3 regions of the Streptomyces sp. NPDC015130 genome follow, and region 3 is predicted to be linked to each of the others. Evidence: riboswitches for the same ligand, from Rfam matches in the RefSeq annotation. Region 3 holds a riboswitch; each other region holds the start of a gene.

Region 1 (3,268 bases), on a different contig from region 3:
GCCGCGTGGGCGGCGATCTTGTACGTGATGACGCCCGTCTTCACGTCGTCCTTGTTGGGCAGGCCCAGGTGCTCCTTGGGCGTGACGTAGCAGAGCATGGCCGTGCCCCACCAGGCGATCATCGCCGCGCCGATGCCGGAGGTGATGTGGTCGTAGGCGGGGGCCACGTCCGTCGTCAGCGGGCCGAGGGTGTAGAACGGCGCCTCCTCGCAGATCTCCTGCTGGAGGTCGATGTTCTCCTTGATCTTGTGCATCGGGACGTGGCCCGGGCCCTCGATCATCGTCTGCACGTTGTGCCGCTTGGCGATCGTGTTCAGCTCGCCGAGCGTCCGCAGCTCCGCGAACTGCGCCTCGTCGTTGGCGTCCGCGATCGAGCCGGGGCGCAGGCCGTCGCCGAGCGAGTACGTGACGTCGTACGCCGCCAGGATCTCGCAGAGCTCCTCGAAGTTCGTGTAGAGGAAGTTCTCCTTGTGGTGCGCGAGACACCAGGCGGCCATGATCGAGCCGCCGCGCGAGACGATGCCGGTCTTGCGGCGCGCGGTGAGCGGCACGTACGGCAGGAGTACGCCGGCGTGCACCGTCATGTAGTCGACGCCCTGCTCGGCCTGCTCGATGACCGTGTCCTTGTAGATCTCCCAGGTCAGCTCCTCGGCCTTCCCGTCGACCTTCTCCAGGGCCTGGTAGAGCGGCACGGTGCCGATCGGCACGGGGGAGTTGCGCAGCACCCACTCGCGGGTGGTGTGGATGTTGCGGCCGGTGGACAGGTCCATGACCGTGTCCGCGCCCCACTTGGTCGCCCAGGTCATCTTCTCCACCTCCTCCTCGATGGAGGAGGTGACGGCGGAGTTGCCGATGTTGGCGTTGACCTTCACCAGGAACCGCTTGCCGATGATCATCGGCTCGATCTCCGGGTGGTTCACGTTCGCCGGGAGCACCGCGCGGCCCGCGGCGATCTCCTCCCGCACGACCTCGGGGGAGACGTTCTCCCGGATCGCGACGTACTCCATCTCCGGGGTGATCTCGCCCCGGCGGGCGTACGCGAGCTGCGTCACCGCCTGGCCGTCCCGGCCGCGGCGCGGCAGGCGCGGGCGGCCGGGGAAGACGGCGTCGAGGTTCTTCAGCCCGCCGCCGCGCGGCGAGGTGTGCTTGATGCCGTCGTCCTCGGGGCGCACGGGACGGCCCGCGTACTCCTCGGTGTCGCCGCGCGCGATGATCCAGTTCTCGCGCAACGGCGCGAGCCCGCGCCGTACATCGGTGTCGATGGTGGGGTCGGTGTACGGACCGGACGTGTCGTACAGCGTCACGTCCTTGCCGTTGGTGAGGTGCACCTGGCGGACCGGGACCCGGAGGTCGGGGCGCGAACCCTCGACGTAGCCCTTGTGCCAGCCCGGCGCGCGGCCGTCCTGGTCGGAGGCAGGCGTGCGTGCATCCTGAATGGTCATGAGACCGATCTCCCTACGCCGGCATTACCCGGTAACAGGTTCGGCGGTCGGCGCAGCCTCCTCCCGTACGTGCGTACGGTGATCAGCGCCCTCTCAGCCCGGTGCTCCGAGCTCCCGCGTGTGCAAAGGTGTCACCACGCTAGCGCCATCCCTGGCGTGCTGAACAGTGGGCCCCCACCGTTCTTGCGATGATCGGTCGGTGACTTCCCCCCAGCAGCCCCCCGAGCCGCACAGCCACGACCCCGGTCCCGACCACGGACAGGGGCAGGGACAGGGACGGGGACACCCAGCCGGCCACGGGCACGCACAAGCGGCAGAACACGGACACGGGCACGGACACGCGAGCGGTCACGGCCACGGGCACAGCCACAGCCACGGCCCCGCCGCCCCCGTCTCCCAGCATCTGCGCAAGGTCATCGCCGCGGTCCTGATCCCCTTCGCCACCGCGGTCCTGGTCGGCCTCGTGGTCCTGTGGCCGGGCGGCACCCCGCCGCACGAGCGCACCGGGGTCGGCTTCGACCGGCAGACCGAGCAGGGCACGGTCGTCTCCGTCGAGCAGGTCGACTGCAAGGACGTGAACGCCGCCCAGGTCCCGCCGACCGGGGACACCTCGACGCCGCAGGGGCGCGAGGCGGTCAACGCCGAGCAGGGGCAGTGCGAGAAGGCGACGATCGAGGTCACGAGCGGCCCGGAGCAGGGGCGTACGTTCACCGAGATCGTGCAGCCCGACGCGCCGCGCCAACTGCACGAGGGGCAGGGCGTGGTGGTGGCGTACGCCCCCGACGCCCCGCGCGACCTGCAGTACTCCGTGACGGACGTGAACCGGAAGCTCCCCCTGACACTGCTCGCCGGGATCTTCGCCGTCGCGGTCGTGGTCGTGGGCCGGATGAAGGGCGTGATGGCGCTCATCTCGCTCGTCGCGAGCTTCCTGGTGCTGACCTTCTTCATCCTGCCGGCGATCCTGGAGGGTTCGAATCCGCTGGTCGTGGCGGTGGTCGGGTCGAGCGCGATCATGCTGATCGCGCTCTACATGTGCCACGGACTCTCGGCCCGCACGTCGGTCGCGGTGCTCGGCACGCTGATCTCGCTGTTGCTGATCGGCCTGCTCGGCTCGCTCTTCATCGGCTGGGCCTCGCTCACGGGCAACACCGACGACAACACCGGCCTGATCCACGGCCTGTACCCGGAGATCGACATGTCCGGTCTGCTGCTCGCCGGCATCATCATCGGTTCGCTCGGCGTGCTCGACGACGTGACGGTGACCCAGACCTCCGCGGTCTGGGAACTGCACCAGGCCGACCCCCGCATGGGGCCGCGCGCGCTGTACCGGGCCGGGATCCGGATCGGCCGCGACCACATCGCCTCGGTCGTGAACACCCTGGTCCTCGCCTACGCGGGCGCGGCCCTGCCGTTGCTGCTGCTCTTCTCGATCGCGCAGAGCAGCATGGGGACGGTGGCCAACAGCGAGCTGGTCGCGGAGGAGATCGTCCGCACGCTGGTCGGCTCGATCGGTCTGGTCGCCTCGGTGCCGGTCACCACGGTCCTCGCGGCACTGGTCGTCTCCGCCGACCGGCCGGCGGCCGACGTCGCCGGGCAGCCCCGGGCGGCGGTACGGGGCGGTCGGCGCCGCCGCGCGAAGTAGGGATCCCGGGTGGGCACCGGGCCCCACGGGCCCGGAGGCTCAGCCGGCGTTCTCCTCCGCGAGGATCCGGCCGAGTGCCGCCTCCAGATTGTCCTCGAAGTCACCGAGTGTCCGTTCCTGACCAAGCGGAACAAGCTTGTCCGTGCGGTCGAGGAAGGCGACCAGCGGCGGAGCGCTGGCCCGG
Region 2 (3,268 bases), on a different contig from region 3:
TGTCTTCGCCGCGTTCTACGTGCCGTTCCTGGCGACGTTCGTGGCGATGCTGCTCACCGCGGACGACGGTCCGCAGCGGGTGCTCACCTTCCTGATCCTGACGGTGGTGAGCGACACCGGGGCGTACGCGGTCGGCTGGCGCTTCGGCAAGCACAAGCTGGCTCCGAGGATCAGCCCCGGAAAGACCCGTGAGGGTCTCCTCGGCGCGCTGGCCTTCGCGATGGCGGCGGGCGCGCTGTGCATGGAGTTCATGATCGACGACGGGACCTGGTGGCAGGGCCTGCTCCTCGGTCTCGCGGTGGCGGCGAGCGCGACGCTCGGCGACCTCGGCGAGTCGATGATCAAGCGGGACCTCGGCATCAAGGACATGGGCACGCTGCTCCCGGGCCACGGCGGAATCATGGACCGGCTCGACTCGCTGCTGCCGACGGCGCCGGTGGTGTGGCTGCTGCTGGCGTTGTTCGTCGGCACGAGCTGACCGGCCGGTCGGTTTCGTCCGTCGGAACGGGTTGACGGACAGCGGGTACTCTGGAAGGGCTCGTGGCGCGTGCGCCGCGGGCCCTTCCGTCGTCCTCGCCGCCGCGAGGGCGCTCCAGTGAGGTCTCCTGGCTTCGGCATCGTCATGCCGCGCTGCCCGCCGACGCGGGGCTGTCCGGACCTCGTGCCGTCTGAGGAGACACCCGATCGTGGCCCGTCCAGTGCCCGGAGAACTCACTTTCATCGCCCCCAAGGGAGCCAAGAAGCCGCCGCGGCACCTGGCCGACCTGTCGCCCGCCGAGCGCAAGGAAGCCGTCGCCGCTATCGGCGAGAAGCCCTTCCGGGCCAAGCAGCTGTCCACGCACTACTTCGCGCGGTACGCCCACGACCCCGCCCAGTGGACCGACATCCCGGCCGCCTCGCGGGAGAAGCTGGCCGGGGAGCTGCTGCCCGACCTGATGTCCGTCGTCCGGCACATCTCGTGCGACGACGACACCACCCGTAAGACCCTGTGGCGGCTGCACGACGGCACGCTCGTCGAGTCGGTGCTCATGCGCTACCCGGACCGGGTCACCATGTGCATCTCCTCGCAGGCCGGCTGCGGGATGAACTGCCCGTTCTGCGCGACCGGGCAGGCCGGGCTCGACCGGAACCTGTCGACCGCCGAGATCGTGCACCAGATCGTGGACGGCATGCGCTCCCTGCGGGACGGGGAGGTGCCCGGGGGACCGGCGCGGCTCTCGAACATCGTCTTCATGGGCATGGGCGAGCCGCTCGCCAACTACAAGCGGGTCGTCGGCGCGATCCGCCGGCTCACCGACCCCGAGCCCGACGGCCTGGGCCTCTCGCAGCGCGGGATCACCGTGTCCACGGTCGGTCTCGTGCCGGCCATGCAGCGCTTCGCCGACGAGGGCTTCAAGTGCCGCCTCGCGGTCTCGCTGCACGCCCCCGACGACGAGCTGCGCGACACCCTGGTGCCGGTGAACACCCGCTGGAAGGTGCGCGAGGTCCTCGACGCCGCCTGGGAGTACGCCGAGAAGTCGGGTCGCCGGGTCTCCATCGAGTACGCGCTCATCCGCGACATCAACGACCAGGCCTGGCGCGGCGACCTCCTCGGCCGGCTCCTCAAGAACAAGCGGGTGCACGTCAACCTGATCCCGCTGAACCCGACCCCCGGTTCGAAGTGGACGGCGTCCCGCCCGGAGGACGAGAAGGCCTTCGTCGAGGCCATCGCCCGCCACGGTGTTCCGGTGACCGTCCGGGACACCCGCGGCCAGGAGATCGACGGTGCCTGTGGACAGCTGGCGGCCTCCGAGCGCTGACCTTGTACTCTGAGGTCGAACACATCTCCATATTCCGACAGGGGAGCGCCACAGCGCTGAGAGTGCGGTCACCGTAGGACCGCAGACCCTCTGAACCTTGCCCCGGTCATTCGGGGTAGGAAGTTCGGTCGTTAACTCAAGCTGTTGCGCCCTGCCCGCGTCCGGTTCCGCCGGACGCGGGCAGGGCCGCGTCTCTTCCTGGTCACACCCAGGAGGAATCTCAGTGAGCACCACCATCCCGGCGAGCACGAAGAGAAGGGCCGCCGTCGCGCTCGTCGCGGCGCTCGGCGTCGCCACCCTCGCCGCCTGCGGCACGGAAGCCGTCAAGGACCGCGACGCCGGAAAGTCCGGCGCCCCCGCGCCCAAGACCGTGACCCTCGTGAGCCACGACTCCTTCAACGCCTCCAAGGAGGTGCTGGCGGAGTTCACCGAGGAGACCGGCTTCACGGTCAAGGTCCTGAAGGCCGGCGACGCGGGCGAGGCCGTCAACAAGGAGATCCTGACCAAGGGCTCCCCGCAGGGCGACGTCTTCTTCGGCGTCGACAACACCCTGCTCTCCCGCGCCCTCGACAACGGGATCTTCGTCCCGTACGAGGCGAAGGGCGTCGACCGGGTGCCGGCCACGTACCGCCTCGACAAGGAGAACCGGGTCACGCCGATCGACACCGGTGACATCTGCGTCAACTACGACAAGAAGTGGTTCGCGGACAAGAAGCTGGCGCCGCCGGTGACCTTCGACGACCTGGCGAAGCCCGCGTACAAGGACCTGCTCGTGGTCGAGAACCCCGAGCGGTCCTCCCCGGGCCTCGGCTTCCTCCTCGGCACGGCCGCGAAGTACGGCGACGAGGGCTGGCAGGACTACTGGAAGAAGCTCAAGGCCAACGGCGTGAAGACCGTCGACAGCTGGGAGCTCGCCTACAACCAGGAGTTCTCGGGTTCGGCCGGCGGCAAGCAGGCCAAGGGCGACCGGCCGCTCGTCGTGTCGTACGCCTCCAGCCCGCCGGTCGAGGTGCTGTACGGCGAGCCGCAGCCGAAGGTGGCCCCCACCGGGGTCTCCACCGGCACCTGCTTCCGGCAGATCGAGTTCGCGGGCCTGCTGAACGGGGCGAAGAACCCCGAGGGCGGCAAGGCGCTGATCGACTTCCTGATCTCGAAGAAGTTCCAGGAGGACATGCCGCTCCAGATGTTCGTCAACCCGGTGGCGAAGGACGCGGCCCTGCCGGAGCTCTTCACCAAGCACGGTGTGGTCGTCGAGAAGCCGGAGACCATGGCGCCCGAGAAGATCGCCGAGAAGCGTGACCCGTGGATCCAGCAGTGGTCGTCGCTCGTCCTGAAGTAGGGCGCGGCCCTCGCGACCTGAGGGGGAGCGCGGCGCGGCTGGGCCTGATGGCCCTGCCCGTCGCGTTCTTCGGGGTCTTCTTCGCCTGGCCCGTCGCCTCCATCGTGGAGCGCGGGCTCCGGCCCGACGG
Region 3 (3,268 bases):
CCCAGCTCCATCGCGAGCGCCGCGTCCGAGGCGGTGCCCGCCCCGGCGTCCAGGATCACCGGTACCCCCGCCCGCTCCGCGATCAGCTGGAAGTTGTGCGGGTTGCGGATGCCGAGCCCCGAGCCGATCGGGGAGCCGAGCGGCATGATCGCCGCGCACCCCACGTCCTCCAGCTTCCGGGCGAGGACCGGGTCGTCGTTGGTGTAGGGGAGGACGGTGAAGCCGTCGTCCACGAGCGTCTCGGCCGCGGCGAGGAGCTCCTCGCCGTCCGGCAGCAGCGTCCGCTCGTCGGCGACGACCTCCAGCTTGATCCAGTCGGTGCCGAGCGCCTCCCGGGCGAGCCGGGCGGTCAGGACCGCCTCGCCCGCCGTGAAACAGCCCGCCGTGTTGGGCAGGACCCGGATGCCGAGCCGCTCCAGGACGGAGAGCACCGAGCCCTGGACCGTCGGGTCGAGCCGCCGCATCGCGACGGTGGTCAGCTCGGTGCCGCTGGCGACCAGCGAGCGCTCCAGGACGTCGAGGCTCGGCGCGCCGCCGGTGCCCATGATCAGGCGGGACGAGAACTCCGTACCGCCGAGGACGAACACGTCGTCGGACATCGCGCTCAGCCTCCCTGCACCGCGGTCAGCACCTCGACGCGGTCGCCCTCGCCGAGGAGCGTCACCGCCCATTCGCTGCGCGGCACGACCGCCTCGTTGACGGCCGCGGCCACCCCGGTCGGGGCCGTGCTCAGGGTCGCGACGAGGGCGTCGAGGGAGACGGGGCCGGTGAGCTCGCGCGCCTCTCCGTTCACGGACACGTTCATGCGGGCTGCTCCAGACGGATCGGCGAGAAACGGCGGGGGGTGAAGGGGCGCGCCTCCTCGGGGAGGGTGCCCGTGGTGAGCAGCTCCGCCATGACGTCGCCAGTGAGCGGGGTGAGCAGCACCCCGTTGCGGTAGTGGCCGGTGGCCAGGTGCAGGCCGGGCAGGGTGGTGGGGCCGAGCAGCGGCGCGTTGTCCGGGGACGCGGGGCGCAGTCCGGCCAGCGTCTCGGTGAGCGGGAGCTCGGTGATGCCGGGGACGAGCTCGTGGGCGTCCCGCAGCAGCTCGTACACCCCGCCGGCCGTGACCGTGGTGTCCCAGCCGAGCTCCTCGCTGGTGGCGCCGACGACGAGCTCGCCGTTCTCGCGCGGTACGAGGTAGACGTGGCTGCCGCGGACGACGGCCCGGACGGTGCGGGAGAGGAAGGGGGCGTACGCGGCCGGGATCCGCAGCCGCAGGACCTGGCCCTTCACCGGGCGGACCGGGGGCAGCACCTCGTCCGGCACGCCCGCGAGCCGCCCGCTGAGGCTGCCCGCGGCGAGGACGACCTGCTCGGCCGTCAGCTCCTCACCGTCGGCGAGGAGGACCCCGCGGGCCCGGTCGCGCACGACCGTCAGGCGCTCCGCGAGGACGCGGTGGAAGACCACCCCGGCCCGCTCGCAGGCGAGGAGCAGCGCGGCGGCCAGTCGGCGCGGGTCGACCTGGTGGTCGCCGTCCACGCGCAGCCCGCCGCGCACACCCGGGGCCAGCATCGGTTCGAGGCGGCGGCAGTCGCGCCCGCTCAGCCACTCCGACGAGAGGCCGCAGCGCGTCTGGAGGGCGTGGAGTTCGCGTAGATGGGCCCGGTCGTCGGCGTCGAGGGCGACGGCCAGGGTCCCGCAGGCGCGGTAGCCCACGTCGTGGCCGGTGGACTCCTCCAGCTCGGCGACGAACGCGGGATAGCGCGCGGCGGAGGCGAGGTTGAGCCCGAGCAGGGTCTCCTCGCCGTAGTGGAGTTCGGTGACGGCGGCGAGCATCCCGGCCGCGACCCGCGCGGCGCCGCCGCCCGGGTCCGGGTCGACCACGGCGGTGCGCAGTCCGCGCCGCGCGGCCCGCCAGGCCGTGACCAGGCCGATGATGCCGCCCCCGACCACGAGGACATCGGAAGAACGCATGGGCGTCCAGCCCCTCCCTTCGCCGGCATGACCCGGATCAGGTTCGTACGGTCGGAGGCCGCCCAGCCTCCCTCTCAGCCCGGTGCGTCCGGGCTCCCGCGAGTGCTTTACGTCCGTCAGACTAGCCTCCGCCCGCGGCCGGCCACAGACCCCTCCCCGGCCGCTCCCCGGCCCCACACTTCCTGACGGTCCGTCAGATGCGTAAGGTGGTCGGGTGAGCGAGCAGAAGCAGGCCCAGCAGCAGGTCGTGATCGTCGGCGCCGGGATGGCGGGGGTGCAGACCGCCGTCGCCCTGCGCGAACAGGGCTTCACCGGCCCCGTCACCCTCATCGGGGCCGAGCCCCACCAGCCCTACGACCGGCCCCCGCTCTCCAAGGCGATCCTCCTCGGCAAGGCAGAGGACTCCGCCTTCGACGTCGACTTCGAGGCCCTCGACGTCGAACTCCGCCTCGGCCTCGACGTCACCGGGCTGCGCGCCGCCGACCACGAGCTCGACACCGAGGCCGGACCCGTCCCGTACGACGTCCTGGTCGTCGCCACCGGCGCCCACCCGATCACCCTGCCCGGCGCCGAGGGCGTCCCCGGGGTCCACCTGCTGCGCACCCTCGACGACGCCGTGCGCCTCGGCCCCGTCCTGGAGCGCCGCCACTCCGTCGTGGTCGTCGGCGCGGGCTGGATCGGCGCCGAGTTCGCCACCGCCGCGCGCGAGGCGGGCTGCGCCGTCACCGTCGTCGAGGCGGCGGACCGCCCCCTCGCCGGAGCCCTGCCCGCCGAGGTCGCCGCCCCCATGGCCGGCTGGTACGGGGCGAACGGCGCCGAACTCCTCACCCACGCGCGCGTGGACACGGTCGAACCCGGCCGGGTCGTCCTCGCCGACGGCCGCGAGCTGCCCGCCGACGCCGTCGTCGTCGGCATCGGAGCCCGCCCCGCCACCGGCTGGCTCGCCGGCTCCGGCATCGCCCTCGACCCGAGCGGCGCCGTCACCGCCGACGAGCGGCTCCGCACGTCCCTGCCCGACGTGTACGCCGTCGGCGACTGCGCCTCCTACCCCTCCGCCCGCTACGGCGAGCGCCTCCTCGTCCACCACTGGGACAACGCCCTCCAGGGCCCGCGCACGGTCGCCGCGACGATCACCGGCGCCGACACCGGCCCGTACGACCCCGTGCCGTACTTCTGGTCCGAGCAGTTCGGCCGCTTCGTCCAGTACGCCGGACACCACGCGGACGCCGACGAGCTGCTGTGGCGCGGCGACCCGGCGGACGACACCTGGACCGTGCTCTGGCTGCGCGCCCGGGTCCCGGTCGCCCTCCTG

The links. Region 3 has a riboswitch for thiamine pyrophosphate ahead of thiO (glycine oxidase ThiO). Riboswitches for the same ligand answer to the same signal wherever they lie in the genome.
Region 1: linked by a shared signal. The riboswitch ahead of thiC (phosphomethylpyrimidine synthase ThiC) and the one ahead of thiO (glycine oxidase ThiO) in region 3 are both predicted to bind thiamine pyrophosphate.
Region 2: linked by a shared signal. The riboswitch ahead of ACF08F_RS26690 (thiamine ABC transporter substrate binding subunit) and the one ahead of thiO (glycine oxidase ThiO) in region 3 are both predicted to bind thiamine pyrophosphate.

The regions. Positions count from the first base shown of each region.
Region 1 covers NZ_JBIBVC010000001.1:193,018-196,285, forward strand. Annotated here, with positions in the region: gene thiC (phosphomethylpyrimidine synthase ThiC) at 1-1,442, opposite strand, end outside; TPP riboswitch at 1,436-1,570, opposite strand; gene ACF08F_RS00925 (YibE/F family protein) at 1,642-3,084, shown strand; gene ACF08F_RS00930 (SsgA family sporulation/cell division regulator) at 3,124-3,268, opposite strand, start outside.
Region 2 covers NZ_JBIBVC010000014.1:104,724-107,991, reverse strand. Annotated here, with positions in the region: gene ACF08F_RS26700 (phosphatidate cytidylyltransferase) at 1-478, shown strand, start outside; gene rlmN (23S rRNA (adenine(2503)-C(2))-methyltransferase RlmN) at 687-1,799, shown strand; TPP riboswitch at 1,829-1,939, shown strand; gene ACF08F_RS26690 (thiamine ABC transporter substrate binding subunit) at 2,023-3,138, shown strand; gene ACF08F_RS26685 (ABC transporter permease) at 3,186-3,268, shown strand, end outside.
Region 3 covers NZ_JBIBVC010000002.1:269,312-272,579, reverse strand. Annotated here, with positions in the region: gene ACF08F_RS04550 (thiazole synthase) at 1-599, opposite strand, end outside; gene thiS (sulfur carrier protein ThiS) at 605-805, opposite strand; gene thiO (glycine oxidase ThiO) at 802-1,956, opposite strand; TPP riboswitch at 1,954-2,066, opposite strand; gene ACF08F_RS04535 (NAD(P)/FAD-dependent oxidoreductase) at 2,171-3,268, shown strand, end outside.